2 linked regions of the Alloacidobacterium dinghuense genome follow. Each later gene encodes a partner of the first gene's protein in a complex. Links are inferred from orthologs where the notes say so. Each region holds a gene or a part of one and is shown on either strand. Other genes may lie near its edges. The genes, in order: H7849_RS07610 and H7849_RS03315.

Region 1 (5,841 bases):
ATATCGTCAAGTGCCGTCCGCCGCAGAATCGAACCCCCGAGCCGGTTGAGGCAAACACCTGCTCGCAGTTTCTTTTTCGGCAGATCGACGTCATCCATCCGGAGATTTTGGTCGCCCTTGGCTCAACCGCTGCAACCTACCTGCTCGGCGGTAAGGCTCCGCTCAGTGCACTGCGTGGGCGTGTGCATGAGGCTCGCGGATCGAAACTGATCGTTACCTACCATCCTGCATATTTGTTGCGCGATCCGCGGCAGAAGAAGGAAGCGTGGGCCGACCTGCAGATCGCAATGGCTGAGCTTGGCATGAAGCCTCCGAAGCGCACTCCGAGTGAGTGAGACTGGCAGTTCCGCCTTCACTCTACGCTAGTGTCTCTGCCCTGACTTGTGTCTCGGTTAGCGGGAAATGGCTGGATGACTTATACTGGCGTCGCTCTAAAGTAAGGAGAGCTTTTATGAGCTCGTTTCCTCCTTCCTTGCCTGTCCCTCCGCTTCCAAGAGACCCATTCGCCGGACCCGAATGGGCGACGATACCGATCGCAGACAGGCCTGTTGTTATGGATCTGCTCGCTGGACTTTCAACGACCAAACTGCTCGAAACTTGCGGTTTGTGGAGCGAGGAAGATGCGCGCCGTATCGAACCGTTTCGAGGTCATGGTTTTCTTGATTTGAGAGGCACCTCGGCGGGAACAACTGATCGCCTGTTGAAATACATTCGCTATTTTTCGAATTTAGGTCATTTCCCGTATTTCCTTCTTGACCAGCAGGCAAAGGCCGCGATTCTAGTTGGTCAGGCTGCGACGGCAAGACCGGGCCCGAGAAACCCTTTTCGAGCGGAAAAGCCGAAAGGCGTTGTGCCGTTTGTCATTATGATTAATGGCGAATGCCGTATCGGGCCCACGTTTAGACGTATCGAGATACGTCCGCTTCCGAGCACGGGGGTCAATCATGCTTTTATTGCACAAATGGCCAGCCAAGTAGCGTTCGCCGGTGAACTGAAATTCGGTGGCATGGGTGAAGGCGCTGCTGGTGTGCTCATTAGCTGGTCAAATGAATCAGGTGGCTATCGATCTACTGGAAACGATGCGTACAAAGTTGGACTGCCGATGAATCTATTTAGCGGAAGGGGTCCGCTCTCTGCACCGAAAGATTTTGTGAATGCTTATGGCGCAGGGCGGTCAAAGATTAATTGGGGCAGGCATGGTCCACCAGAGAGCGCTCAGTCAAAAGGCGATTACTGGTATCGCTGAAACCTTTAGGTAAAACGGCGGGGAGACACGGCTGATCCTGAATACTCTCCCCTTGATTCTGCGGGTAGTCACGGAAAATAGCGAAATCTCCGCGTTCACCAAGCAAATTACCAGGGTAGAGCTTCACCCATGTGGAAGTAGCCGCCTGTCGGACCATCGGAAGCCAGCGTGGCGAGCTGGACGCTTGTTTTTGCGCCGTCTGGAAGTTCCATGGGCGCCGCATCTGTGCCCATGTCGGTCTTAACCCAGCCGGGATGTGCCGAATTCACCTTGATCTTTGTGTCGCGCAACTCATGCGCAAGATGCACCGTGAATGCGTTGAGCGCGGCCTTTGAAGCGTCGTATGCCAAGGCTTTGGCGCCATAGATAGGCGAATCTGGATCGGCGTGCAAAGTGAGGGATCCGAGGATGCTCGAAAGATTCACAATACGGCCTTCCGGAGCCTTCTTAATGAGCGGTAACAGAACCTGTGTTAATTCAATGGTGCCGAAGAAATTCGTATCGAATGTTTCGCGCAGGACGGCTTGCGTGACTGTGCTCGTGTTGTTCGGCGCCATGAATGTTTCCTTCGATACGCCGGCGTTGTTAATAAGGATGTCAAGCTTGCCATAATTCTTGTCAAAGTAATCGTAAGCTTCTTTGTAGTCGGCTGGCTTAGTGATGTCGAAGCGGATAACGTCCACGTCGGCGCCATCTGCGCGCAATTCTTTAGCGACCGCCTGTCCCTTCCCCAGATCGCGGGATCCGATCACAACTTTGATGCCGTCACCTTTCCCCAATTGACGTGCAGTTTCCAGGCCAATGCCCCTGTTTCCACCGGTAATAAAAGCAACCTTCTTTTCCTTAGCCATTTGATTAGGCCCTCCTGCTCAGTGTTCAGATGTTGCAACAGGAAATAGGATTCATACGAATCAGTTCAATGAAAATCAGACGGCTCATCAAAAAAAACCTTTACTCTGCCAATCCACTTACCACTTGCAGGCGTACTAAAAACGCCAGGGAATTGGGCGCCGTGATCGGGCCCATGAAAAACATCCGCAGGATGCGCTCCAGTTCTCCGGAAAATCCCTCCCTAGGAGACTGGATCATGAATCTGTCCAAAGATACCGAAATCGTCATCCCGGCCAGCGACGGCTCATCCGGTATGTCACGTAGATTATTTTTCAAGCGCGCCACAATTGCCGGAGCCACAAGTGCGGTTGCACTCAGCGGCCTCGTCGGTCTGGGCGCTGCTTCCGGCCAGGAAGTCGATGCAGACGCAAGAGATGAACGCTTCGGTCCTCATTCGTTAAAGAAGGGCGACCACGACATTTTGGTTGCTGCCGAAGTTGCCGAGGCACTCGCGGTTACAACCTATTCCAACATCATCAATACCGCGCCGTTTTTCACAAGGCTTGAATCCGACGATCAGGGCTACCTGATGGCTGCTCTGCAGGAAGAGATGTCCCACTACCTGCTGGAGCAGGAGGTCACTGACGAGTTCACCCCATTCACTTCTTTCTTCTATCCGCCCAAGATGTTTGCCGACGCGCAGACGACACTGAACACGCTCGTTACGCTGGAAGATGCATTCATTGCTGCTTATCTGGTGGGCGTGCGCAATTTCAGCACAACGCATCTGCGTGTGACTGCGGCACGCATTATGGGCATCGAGAGCGATCATCGCACGCTGGCACGCGTTATAGGCCCCGGCGTGGCGGCGCAGGACGCCGGCCCAATTGAGATGATCACCGGCGCTCAGGGAGTAGCAGAGAGCGTCGATCCCCCTAACAACAACGGCTATGAAAGAACCTTATGCTGGACCAACATCAATCAGGCACTTGCCGCACTCATGCCTTTCGTCGACAAAACTGCGGCCAAGAAGGCTGGATTTGATACCTCCAAATCGTATCCGTTCGAGCCGTTCAATCCGGTTCTGCCGAATCCCCTGGGCGAATTCATTTCTTTTAAAGGTTGCTAATGATGGCTGGCGGAAGACAGGGCCACGATGCGCGGCGTGGCCTTTGTCGCTTTCTGAATTGGGCTAGCGCGCGTGAGCGTGCTAAAACGTTGTCGTCAAGTATTTCGGAGCCAGCATGCCACCCACACTCGCCAACGGAAAAATCTGCTACATCGAAATACCCGCAACTGACGTCGCACGCTCGGCTGATTTCTACAGCAAGGTCTTTGGCTGGCAAATCCGGCAACGAGGTGATGGCGCCACGGCTTTCGATGACGCAGTAGGCCAAGTGAGTGGCGCATGGGTCACGGGACGTCCGGCCGCCGCGCAGCCAGGTTTTATGATCTACATCTGGGTGGACAGCGTCGCTGCAACCATCGATGCCGTCGTGGCGAATGGCTGCGAGATTGTGCAGCGCATCGGAGCAGACGCGCCCGAGATCACAGCGCGCTTCCGTGATCCCGGAGGCAATGTTGTCGGTCTTTATCAGGAGCCGCCTCAGAGCTAGGGCCAGCTATTCGGCGTGGAGGACGATCTCGAAAAGCAGGAGGCAGATGGTCGTGTAAATCACATCGTAGCCAGCCAGCAACTTGATCCAGAGCCCCGGATCTGACTCGCCCGTAAGGATCGCGCTCGCGCCGAGGACCATCGCCAGCAGCGCTGGAATGAACAGCGGGAAGAGAATCAGCGGCAGCAGCAGTTCGCGGTTGCGTGTGCGAATGGAGAGTGCAGCAAAGAATGTTCCATTCGCTACCAAAGCCCAGGTCCCCAGCGGCAGAACCAGCGCCAGCAGCCAGCCGTTTCCCAGGGCGTGCAGGTTGTAAAAAATGATGAAGACCGGCGCAAGAATCAACTCCACTACCGTTACGAATAGAAAATTTGCCAGCACCTTGCCCAGAAAAAGCGAAGCCGCTGGGGCTGGCGTCATCCGCTGCGCGTCGAGCACCTGATGTCGCAGCTCCCGCGCCCACGCCTGATTCAGCGCCGACACCGACGCGAACATGGTAGCAACGCAGAGTATTCCACCCGCAATCTGTCGCGAAGACTCGCGCGTCGGATCAAAGGCCAGGCTGAAAAGCACCACCACCAGCAATGCAAAGAAGAGCATGGAGTTGATGGCATCCTTCGACCGCCACTCCAGCCGCAGGTCTTTCAACAAATGTGTAACAAAGTAAGGAGCCTTCACGAAGCGTGCTCCTTTGTGAGATCAGCCAGCGTAGCGTGGGATGCGCGGATGTAGTCGACGGGCGAGACAATGATCTGGGTGCCGCGCGTTCCCGCCGAGACGGAGATCACATCGAAAAGCTCAAGCGTCTCGTCGGCGTAGACAGGGAAGTTCTTCTTAGCGCCAAAGACGGTGACACCACCACGAATGTAGCCCGTGAGCGGCTGAATCTCTTTGAGAGAAACCATTTCGGCCTTACGGGTTCCCGCAGCATTCGCGAGCTTCTTGAAGTCGAGCTCGGCATTGCCGGGAACCACGGCAAAGGCGTGCTCCTTGTCGCTGGTAACACAGAGCAGCGTCTTGAAAACCTGCTCTGGCGGAAGCCCAATCTTTTCCGCGACAAGAATAGCGGAGAAGTCTTCGCTATCGAGTTCGTATTCACGCAGCTCATATTGAATACCGAGAGAGTCGAGATAGCGGGCGGCGTTGGTCTTCATGCGTGGATCGCGCTTCTCTGTGGTTTCTCAACGACCGCGCTCAAGCTGCCCGCAACCAACGTAATCAGCGAATCCGCAAGCGGCTCGGCTAGCTCGCGCTGATGCGTCGTCAGCACAATCGTCCGCTGCTCGGCCTTGATTCCGGCCAGCAGATCGAGCATCTGGTGCGCGCTGCCGATGTCCATGTTGGAAAAAGGCTCATCGAGCAGTAGCAGATCCGGCTTCGAAAGCAGAACACGAGCCAGCGCTGCCCGCTGACGCATCCCTTGTGAATACTGCCCCACCGGACGAGTAAGCGCCGGATCGAGGCCAACGGAGCGCAAAGCCTCTTCCGGCACCAGGCATACCTTTGCACGATAAAGATCGCCAAAGTAGCGAAGGTTCTCCACAGCCGTGTATTCGTCGTAGAGCATCGGAGCGTGGCTCATATAGCCAATGCGATCGCGCGCGTCATGTGAAGCGGTTCCCAGCACTTTGACCGTTCCATATGTAGGCCGCAGTAATCCGGCGAGAATGCGTAACAAGGTAGACTTACCGGCGCCGTTTTCTCCAAGAAGCACGTAGCAGCGACCCGCTTCGAGGGTGAGCGAAACCTTGCGCAGCGCGGCAAATGTGCCGTAGAGCTTCGAGACGGTCTCCAGTTGTGCGGTGATCGACATGCGCAAAAATCAGTTTACAGGCTCAGGGCCCATAAGCCTGATTCCCGCGTCACCGAGGTGGAACGACCGATGCCGTGCTTGCGGGTGTGGCCGCCGGAGCCTGACCTGGCGGGGGCGGAGCATACTTCGAGGCACACTTGGCCTGCAACTGCGTCGCGTGGAATACCCCATCACGTCCAAAGGTGCCGATGGCAAGAGCCTGCGAATTGTCTTTGAAGGTATCCGGCGGCGGCTCATCGCCCTTGTAGGAAACGCGAAGCGTGCGGGTGTTTTCAACGAGCACGAAATCGGCGTCGGAGCCCTTGTGCTGGATGGAGCCGGGCTGCACATTTCCA
Region 2 (10,058 bases), 1.1 Mb from region 1 along the record:
GAACCCTGCTGGAAGGCGCGGTCACTACCTTTTTTCGCGTTAACATTTCTCTGCTGCTGGCAGCGGCTTGGACGATTCCGACAGGTGTCGCGATTGGCTTCAATCCAAAACTGGCGCGGATTGCGCAGCCATTGGCGCAGATTGCTGCTTCGTTTCCCGCGACGGCGCTCTTCCCTGTCATTCTGCTGGGCCTGATGAAACTCGGGGCAGGGCTTGGTGTTGGATCGATCGCGTTGATGATGCTGGGAACGCAGTGGTACATCCTGTTTAACGTGATTGCGGGTGCGATGGCGATTCCGTCGGAGATGCGTGAAGTAGCTCAGCTATTTCATTTCACGAGCGTGCAGCGCTGGACGACGGTGATACTGCCGGGAATTTTCCCCTTCCTGATTACCGGACTGGTAACGGCTTCCGGCGGCGCGTGGAACGCGTCGATTATTGCCGAGTACTTCCATCTGAAGGATAAGACTTTGCATACGTTAGGGCTGGGCGCGCAGATCAGCGCAGCCAGCGATGCGGGAAACTTCCCGCTACTGCTGCTGGCAACGATCATCATGGCGCTGATGGTGGTGACGATTAACCGGTTGGTGTGGCGGCCTCTCTACAAACTGGCCGAGACAAAATATCGGCTGGATTAGGCAAGATGGCTCGTGCTGCCCGGCTGGTTCGGTTAATTTGCTGGAACGATGAGCTTGCGCAGCAGTATGCAAAAGAAATCGCAAAGCTTGGCTATCAAGTGGAAGCCTCTTCGCTGCGTGGCTCAAGCGCGTTTGTCACACATTTTCGCAGCCTGAATCCCGCAGTAGTTGCGATTGATCTGGATCGTTTGCCTTCGCATGGGCGTGAGGTTGCGATTGTGTTGCGCGGGAGCAGGACAACACGCCATATTCCGATTGTGTTTGCGGGCGGGGTAGATGAAAAGGTTGCGCGGCTGCGCGCAGAACTCCCGGATGCGATCTTTACATCGTGGCAGAAGATTGCGGGAGCATTGAAGAAGGCGATCGTTTCGTCTCCTCTGGAACCGGTGCAGCCTACACCACACATGGAGCGCTGGCACGATTCGGCGCTGACGCGGAAGCTGGGCATTTCACCTAAAATGCAAGTCGCTCTGATTGGCGGGGCGGAAGATGGCATGGAAGAGATCATCGGCGAACTGCCAGAAGGAACATCGCTCAACCATCGAATCGTTGCTGGGACACAGCTAGTCCTGTATGTTGTGCATTCGCTTCGGGAACTGGATGCTGCGGCTGATCATGCACAGGCGCATTTGCCCGAAGGCACTTCGTTCTGGATAATTCATCCGAAGACAACGGCGAAGCTGCGCAGTGATTTCAACCAGAACGATGTGCGGGAAGTAGGACTCGCGCGCGGTTTTGTCGATTACAAAGTGTGCGCTGTAGATGCGCAGTGGTCTGGGCTAAAATTCGCACGGAGAAAGAGATAGCGCTGCTGCTGGCAACGTTTCCAGCCCTATTTGCCTCTGATATGGGGAAACCCTGATCAACGATCACAATCAGCGAAAGAGATTTGCGATATGCCAATGACGCTTCTTCCGGGTAGGCCTTACCCACTCGGCGCGAAGTGGGATGGAACGGGCGTAAATTTTGCTCTCTATTCCGAGATGGCTCAAGGAGTCGAGCTTTGCCTCTTTAATGAAGAGGATAAAGGCTGCGAAAAGATCCCGCTGAAAGAGACAACTGCTTTTGTCTGGCACGGCTATTTGCCGGGTATTCAACCGGGGCAAAAGTATGGATATCGCGTGCATGGGCCGTGGGAGCCGCAGAAGGGCCTGCGGTTCAATCCGGCGAAGCTGTTGGTTGACCCGTATGCACAGGCGGTGACGGGGCGTGTTGACTGGTCGCAGGCAATCTTTCCCTACGTCTTCGGAGGCGAGGACGCCGATTTGCATCGCGACGACCGTGACAGTGCACCGGGAATTCCGAAGAGCCTTGTGGTGAATCCTTATTTCGATTGGGAACAGGACCGCCCGCTGCGCACGCCGCTTTCGGACTCGATCATCTATGAAACGCATGTGAGGGGCTTCAGCATACAGAATCCGGACGTGCCGGAGCCTCTGCGTGGCACCTATGCGGGGATAGCATCACCGGCCAGCCTGCGCCACCTAAAACGGCTTGGCGTCACGGCTGTGGAACTAATGCCGGTCCATCACTTCATCAACGACAGTCACCTCGTTGAGAGCGGCTTGAGCAACTACTGGGGCTATAACACGCTTGCTTATTTCGCTCCGCACGGACGCTACTGCTCAACTGGCGATGGTGGTAATCAGGTTGCCGAGTTCAAGGCCATGGTGAAGATGCTGCACCGGGAAGGCATCGAGGTGATTCTCGATGTGGTTTACAACCATACAGCTGAGGGCAATCACATGGGGCCGATGCTTTCGCAGAAGGGCATCGACAACCTCACGTATTACCGGACCGTGGCGGATAATCCGCGTTTTTACATGGACTACACGGGCACTGGAAACAGCCTGAATGTGCGGCATCCGCAAGTGCTGAAGCTGATCATGGATTCGCTGCGCTATTGGGTGCTGGAGATGCACGTCGACGGATTTCGCTTTGATCTCGCCTCTGCGCTGGCGCGCGAACTGCATGATGTGGATCGACTGAGCGGCTTCTTTGACATCATTCATCAGGACCCGACCTTGGCCGATGTAAAGCTGATCGCGGAGCCGTGGGACGTTGGCGAGGGCGGCTATCAGGTGGGCAATTTTCCCGTGCAGTGGGCCGAGTGGAACGGGAAATATCGCGACACCGTGCGCCGTTATTGGAAAGGCGATGACGGACAGTTGTCGGACGTTGGCTATCGATTGACGGGATCAAGCGACCTCTATCAGCATGACGGGCGACGCCCCTACGCGAGCATTAATTTCGTCACGGCGCATGATGGCTTCACGCTGCGCGATCTGGTGAGCTACAACGACAAACACAATGAGGCCAACGGAGAAAACAATCAGGACGGCGCGAACGATAACAGCTCCTGGAACATGGGAGTCGAGGGGCCGACTGATCATCCGGAAATCAACCATGCCCGTGACCGGCAGATGCGGAATTTTCTGGCGACGCTGCTGCTTTCGCAAGGCGTTCCCATGATCTCGGGCGGCGACGAAATAGGGCGCACGCAAAGTGGAAACAACAATGCCTATTGCCAGGACAACGCGATCAGCTGGTATGACTGGACGCCAACGGAAGAAAAAGAATTATTGATTGACTTTACCTGCCGGCTGATTGCGCTGCGCAAGGAACATCCGAATTTGCGACGGCGAAAGTTTTTTCAGGATCGCGTGATTCACCACTCAGCTGCACGTGACATTGCATGGTTTGGCACCAACGGAAAAGAGTTGGGCGTGGAGGCATGGAATGCCGGGTGGATTCGCACGCTTGGCATGATGCTGAACGGCTCGACACTTGAGGCAACGGATCAACTGGGAAACTCTATTACAGACAACTCATTCCTGCTGCTTATGAATGCTTATCACCAGGCGGTGAATTTTCAGCTGCCGCCTCCTCCCCAGGATGGGATATGGCAGACGATTCTGAATACGAACAACTGCGCGACCCCGTTTAAGAAATCAACAGCGCGACGACGTGTTCGACTGGAAGGGCGCTCGCTGATTTTGCTGATGGAGCGGGAGCGTCAGAAGCCAGCCTTGGTAGAATCTCCGGATGAGCTTGCGGAGTAGCGCGCTTCGATAGAGAATGGGTGCGTCCCTCTCTGACAAGGATTCGCAACCGTGACAGATACGATTCGTGCCGGCGTTATCGGCTTTGGTCTTGCTGGCCGCATCTTTCATGCGGCCGTTATCCACGCAACCCCTGGGCTCGAGCTTGCAGCGATTGTGCAACGCACAGGAGACGAAGCAGCGAAGGCCTATCCTCAGGTCAAAATTTGCCGTTCCATCGAGGAATTGCTGGCCGATGAGAGCATTCGGCTCATCGCAGTGGGAACGCCCAGTTCTTCCCACTTTGAGGTTGCGGAACAATGCCTGCGCGCCGATCGGGATGTCGTGATCGACAAGCCGTTCGCGCTTACGTCCGATGATGCCGCGCAGTTGATTCGGCTGGCGCGCGAACGTAAGCGGCTTCTCACCGCCTATCAGAATCGGCGCTGGGATGGCGATTTCAAAACCGTAGAGAAGATGCTGGTCAGCGGATTACTCGGGCGGCTGGTCACGTTCGAATCACATTTTGACCGTTTCCGGCCTGAACCGCGACTCAGGGGCTGGCGCGAGAATGGCGGTCCTGGCGGGGGAACGCTTTTTGACCTGGGTTCACACTTAATTGATCAGGCACTCACCCTGTTCGGTAATCCGGAAAAGATTTTCGCTTCCGTGCGGATCGATCGCGACAATGGCGTAGTCGACGATGTGTTTGACATTACTTTGTTCTATAAGCGGCTTACTGCTTATCTCCGCGCTTCGACTCTCACGAAAGCGCCGGGAGCCCGTTTTACCCTGCACGGCACACAGGGCAGCTTTGTGAAGTTCGGGCTGGATCCCCAGGAAGATCAACTGAAGGGTGGCATCCTGTTTGATGCGCCTGGTTTCGGTCAGGAGCCGGAAGAGGCGTGGGGCAAGTTATACATGGAAGGAGCCGCACCTGAGAGGGTCGAAACCGAGGTAGGCGATTATCGCGGTATCTACGCGAACGTTCGCGATGCGCTGCTGGGCAAGGCAAAGCTGGTGGTTGCGCCGGAGCAAGCCTGGCGGACAACGAGGCTTATCGAACTGGCGCGCGAAAGCAGCAGCGAGGGACGCGTATTGCCTGTCGACCTCAGTAATAAGCCTTGACTCATCCGGGACCTTAGACACAGACATTGCCGTCTTCTTGGAGAAAGCCCACGGCTGGTTGACGCTCCTGCTCGCCGTCACGAATCGTATAGCGAAGATGCCGTTTGCGCCTTGCTCAGGCTTACTGGCGATAATAGTGCAGGAGCTGCGCGGCGGAAAATGCCACCAGCCATAAACCTGCTACCAGCGACCCGATGGTCATGACCCATCTGCGGGCCCTGTGCTCATCTGGGTGCAATGCGCGTTTCGTACGGGTAAAAAAGGTGTGGCCAAGAAGCCCCATACCAAGAAGAACAATGCCGATAATGAGAGTAACCACTGCCATGGCCAAACACTGTACTCCCTTTGCGTAACGATTGGAAAGTGGAGAGATGGACTCCTTCAGACGGAACGACTTATGACGACTGACGCGTTACACTGGTTGGGAATCATCCTCATCAAGGATCGGAAATGAAGCTGTTTCGCTGGCTATGGGTTGCTCTCACGCTCGGCCTACTCGCCCAGGGTTTTCGTGTGGCCATGTTTGTCGTCCCTCCGGACAGTAACCAGGGCGAAATTCAGCGGATTTTCTATTACCACGTCTCCGCCTGGTGCGGAATGAGCGTCTTTTTTGCCATCAATCTTCTGGCTTCGATCGCGTACCTCGTCTATCGCAACAGAAATTCCGTTCGAGCCATGAAAGCGGATGCGCTGGCAATTTCGACGGCAGAGATGGGCGTGGTTTTCTGCACCGTCGGGCTGATCACAGGATCACTGTGGGCGCGGCCGGTGTGGGGCATCTGGTGGACATGGGATGAGCGGTTGACTTCGACGCTGGTCCTTTACCTCATTTACGTCGCCTATCTGCTGCTGCGACGCTTTGCCGCAGGCCCGCAGATGCAGACGTTGGCCGCAGTGATGGCGATCTTTGGCTATGCCGATGTGCCCATCGTCTATATGTCGACGCGCTGGTGGCGCACGCAGCATCCCGCTCCCGTTTTCTTCGGTGGGCCGAATGCCGGGCTTGATCCCAGCATGTTGCCTGCAGTGTTTTGGAATCTGGCGGCGTGGCTGGCGTGGGGCGTCATGCTCGTCGCCTTCCGTTACGGTGTCGCTGTGCGTGATCAACTGAAAGAGCAACAGGCAGCGCTGCGCGCACTGGAAGCGGCAGGGTAACCACTATGAATCCAATGTTTCATCGCCATCTTGTGCTGGCCTATGCTGTCACCTGGGTCATCCAGCTTGGATATTTCGCCTACGTGGCGCTGAAGTGGCGATCCGGCCGGAACTAGCTCTTTCGGCGCCATTCACTCAGAGCATTTCAAAAAATATCTGAACAGCCTTCCTGCCTCCACCGTCTTTGCGTGTGAATGGGAGAGTTGAGCCAGCTTGGCAAAACGGGATGATGCGAAGTTCACGGAATGTGTCCGGCGCCACTCCCGCCTTGTCTTTCGCGTCGCGTATGCCGTGCTGCGTAATTCCCATGATGCCGAGGACGTGGTGCAGGAGGTGTTCTTGAAGCTCTACCGCGGTAATGCATGGGATGGCATGCGAGACGAAAAGGCCTATCTGGCCCGCGCGGCCTGGCGAGTCGCTCTCGATCACCTGCCGAAGCACGAGCCTGCACATGAGGTGGGCGAAATTGAGATTGAGTCCGGCCGCCCCAGCCCAGAGCAGACCGCGCTCGACGCCGACCTGCAACAGAAAGTGCATCGCCTGATCGATGGGCTGCCCGAAGAGCTTCGGCAGCCGCTCGCGCTTTCAACCATTCAAGAGTTGACCTCGTCCGAAGTTGCGCAGCTTCTCGGGATTCCGGAAGGTACAGTGCGAACGCGTGTGCTCCGCGCGCGCCAACTGCTACGGGAAAAGCTGGCTGCGCTGGAGGGAAAGAACCATGCCGCTCGACACGCCTGAATTCGAAGCCGAAGTGGAGCAGGCGATTGCCACCTACGCCGATCCCCGCGACGGCGGCCATCCCCCGGCGCTGACGGCGCGAGTTATGGCTGCGGTGGAGGCCCGACGCCGGAAGCATCGTTGGTGGCTGGGCATCGCTGTTGCTGTTCCCATGCTTAGCTGCCTGATAGCGGCGTTGTTCTACAGGCAGCAAGCTGAGACTCGGCCTCAAGTCGCAAACAATCCATCCGTTGCATCGAGCTCAACTCCCGTAGTCGTCCCCAGACAATCTTCGGCCCCAAAGTTGGAGGTCGCGCAACATGGGACGGCTCACCACAAGCCACGCGAGTTGCCTAAACTTGACCAATTCCCTACCCCTTCGGCTCCAACCGAGCAGGAGCAGTTGCTCATGCAATTCACAGCGCATGCACCGCCGAAGGCCCAGCAATTGGTTGCGAAAGCGCGAACGCAGCTCGACGAGCCTTTGCATATCGCGGAACTGAGCATTCCATATCTTGATTCAGATACCCAACCTTAAAGACAGGAGCCACCATGCGCCGAATTATCATCCTCTGCTTTGCGCTTGCCCTCTTCGCGGCACCGATCGATATGTCCGCACAACAGGAAGTAAAAACAGTGGAGAGTCCCGCACACTACTACCGGCTCACCTACTCCGTTCAGGAAGTTGGAGAGACGGGCAAAGTTACCAATAGCCGCACCTACGCTACTGCTATTGCAACTGGAAACGGTCCGTCCGCGCAGATCAGGATTGGGGACAAGGTTCCGGTCTTAACTGAGCGGGAGAAGGGTGAGGTGCAATATATCGACGTTGGCGTGAATATCGATTCCCTGCGCGCGCTGGAAGTCGACAACAAGCTCGCACTCTCAGTAACGGCTGAGATCAGCAGCACAACTAGAACCACCGAGCCAACTGCGACCACCGAGTCAACCGCGCTGCCAATCATTCGATCGAATAAGTGGTCCGCCAACGTGTTGGTTCCAATCACGAAACCTACCATCATCTTTTCTTCTGACAATCTTCAGGACAAAGGAAAGGTCCAGGTGGAGTTGACGGCGACGCGCATCGAATAATCTGCGCTGGGGCTGAAGAAAAAACAACGAGGCTACCGTCCGATAGCCTCGTTGTCCGAGGAGGGTTTGCTGCTATTCGAAGAAGCTGAGCACTTTAAAGTGTTGCCTCTCTCATAGCGAAGGTTAATCTGCTGGCGAGCTAGAAAAAAAAGCAACGAGACTATCTTTCGATAGCCTCGTTGTCCGAGGAGGGTTTACTGCTATTTGAAGAAGCTGAGCACTTTGGAGTGTTGCCTCTCTCATAGCGAAGACAGATTTTCTGAAAAAAAGTTTCGCGGAATCGAATTTTATTAATCGGGGCGCTTCCGGGTATCGCGTGAAACGGTCCGGAACAATGTGGACAGGTGACTCTCATTGCTTCCCCAACGGGGAAGTCGATACACTTGAAAGTTACAGAAAGGTCCGTCTCCATGCTCGTGGTCATGAAAGCGCAGGCAACGCCGGAGGAAATCCAGGCGGTCTGCGAACAGATTGAACAATTAGGCTTACGCCCCCATCCTCTGCCTGGTGCGCAGCGCACTGCAATTGGGATCACCGGCAACCAGGGAGAAATCGACCGCGGCAATATCGAGGATCTTTCCGGCGTCGCCGAAGTCATTCAAGTCTCAAAACCGTACAAACTGGTGAGCCGCGAGGTCAAGGAAGAGGACACGATTATCCGCTTCCCCGGCACAAATGCCACGATCGGCGGCCGCGATTTCGCGATGATCGCTGGTCCGTGCTCGATTGAAACGCGGGAACAGGCCTTTGCTGTGGCCGAGGAGGTTGCCAGCGCTGGTGCGCAGTTCTTTCGCGGCGGAGCCTATAAGCCGCGCACTTCTCCGTATGCGTTCCAAGGGCTAGGCGAAGAAGCGCTCAAGATTATGGCGGAGATTCGCGACAAATTTGGCCTGCGGATTGTTACAGAAGCCATCGACAACGAAGCGCTGGAGCTGGTCGACAAATATGCCGACGTGATCCAAATCGGCGCGCGTAATATGCAGAACTATTCCCTGCTGAAGGCGGCAGGCCGGAAGCGTAAGCCCGTTTTGCTGAAGCGCGGAATTGCCGCCACGCTCGAAGAGTTTCTCATGGCGGCTGAATACATTATGAGCGAGGGCAATTATCAGGTCATCCTGTGCGAGCGTGGGGTACGTACCTTTGCCGATCACACCCGCAATACGCTCGACCTGAGCATTGTGCCCGCCGTCCAGCGTCTGAGCCATCTGCCCATCGTCGTCGATCCAAGCCACGGCACAGGCAAGCGCAACAAGGTCATCCCTCTCGGCCGCGCCGCGGTTGCGGTGGGATGCGATGGCCTGATCGTCGAGGTGCATCACCAGCCGGACAAGGCTCTGTCTGATGGCATGCAGTCTTTGTACCCTGAGCAATATGTGCAGTTGATGAACGAGGCTGCGCAGATTGCGGCAGTGCTGGGACGCACCGTGCCGCGTGGCATTCAGATCACGGAAGGCATTGCTTCACGTTAGACGCATGCCATCCGGCCAGTCAGACCCAGCTTTTTCTGCAGATGAGATAGAGAGGGTTCGCAGTCTTCACCTTGCGAAGAAACAGCGGGCCTGTCTCATTTCTCTGCTCTTGCTGCTTGCGCCGCTGGCGTCCTGCCGCCGACGAGACTTTCCACAGTATCCGGCAGATTACCGCGAATATGCTTACGTAACCAGCGGCGGCAGCAATACCGTTACCGTTCTCGACCTGGTGAATCTGCGGCAGGACCGGGTGATTCGCGTGGGTGACAATCCTACGGGACTCGCAGCCAATCCAGTAAAGAACGAAATTTACGCCGTTAATACGAACAGTAGTTCAGTGAGCGTCATTGACGCGCAGAAGAACGCGGTTGTAGCGACGATTCCGGTTCACAGCAAGCCGTATTTCATTGATCTGGACGCGAGGGGTGAGCGCGGTTATGTTGCAAACTCCGGCTCCAACAATGTATCGGTCATTGACCTGACGAGGCGGCGAGAGATTGCACTGATCGGAGCGGGCGAAGGTCCGGGAATGGCGCGCATCTCTCCTGACGGCAAGAGTCTGGTCGTCACGAATCGAACGAGCGGAAGCGTTACCGTTGTTGACCCGCAGACCTATAAGGTTCGCAGCGTTTTCACCGGATGCCCGGCAGCAACGTATGCGGTCATTCTGCCCGATTCGTCGAAGGCGTTTGTTGCCTGCTCGGGTGGGCATCAGGTGATGGTGGTTGGCCTGGCACGGACTGACAGTCCGATTGCAATCGAGCACGCCGACCGCTTGCTCACCTTTCTTGATGTGGGCCAGACGCCAGTGCATCTGG

The links.
Region 2: the proteins of H7849_RS07610 (region 1) and H7849_RS03315 are in contact, whole or in part, in a solved structure (PDB 8CE8), measured with the Escherichia coli proteins. The link is inferred for Alloacidobacterium dinghuense from one-to-one orthologs.

Annotation. Positions count from the first base shown.
Region 1 is NZ_CP060394.1:1,882,057-1,887,897, forward strand. Bases 2,536-5,528 are described here. They hold H7849_RS07610 (heme exporter protein CcmB), read right to left. Parts: upstream 4,372-5,528; coding sequence 3,700-4,371; downstream 2,536-3,699. Other genes in these bases: H7849_RS07600 (ferritin-like domain-containing protein), read left to right, coding at 2,536-3,206; H7849_RS07605 (VOC family protein), read left to right, coding at 3,322-3,693; ybaK (Cys-tRNA(Pro) deacylase), read right to left, coding at 4,368-4,847; ccmA (heme ABC exporter ATP-binding protein CcmA), read right to left, coding at 4,844-5,506. In the rest of the region: H7849_RS07585 (uracil-DNA glycosylase), read left to right, coding at 1-335; H7849_RS07590 (hypothetical protein), read left to right, coding at 452-1,246; H7849_RS07595 (SDR family oxidoreductase), read right to left, coding at 1,354-2,097; more of H7849_RS07600, read left to right, coding at 2,334-2,535; H7849_RS07625 (cytochrome c maturation protein CcmE), read right to left, coding at 5,556-5,841. UniProt on the Escherichia coli protein: Required for the export of heme to the periplasm for the biogenesis of c-type cytochromes.
Region 2 is NZ_CP060394.1:798,750-808,807, reverse strand. What follows is about bases 4,133-7,109. They hold H7849_RS03315 (cytochrome c biogenesis protein), read left to right. Parts: upstream 4,133-5,257; coding sequence 5,258-5,962; downstream 5,963-7,109. Other genes in these bases: H7849_RS03305 (hypothetical protein), read left to right, coding at 6,681-7,109; H7849_RS03310 (RNA polymerase sigma factor), read left to right, coding at 6,176-6,700; H7849_RS03320 (hypothetical protein), read right to left, coding at 4,929-5,132; H7849_RS03325 (Gfo/Idh/MocA family oxidoreductase), read left to right, coding at 4,133-4,807. Also shown: H7849_RS03340 (ABC transporter permease), read left to right, coding at 1-638; H7849_RS03335 (PleD family two-component system response regulator), read left to right, coding at 644-1,444; glycogen debranching protein GlgX, read left to right, coding at 1,535-3,700; more of H7849_RS03325, read left to right, coding at 3,752-4,132; more of H7849_RS03305, read left to right, coding at 7,110-7,217; H7849_RS03300 (hypothetical protein), read left to right, coding at 7,232-7,771; aroF (3-deoxy-7-phosphoheptulonate synthase), read left to right, coding at 8,155-9,240; H7849_RS03290 (YncE family protein), read left to right, coding at 9,227-10,058. UniProt on the Escherichia coli protein: Required for the export of heme to the periplasm for the biogenesis of c-type cytochromes.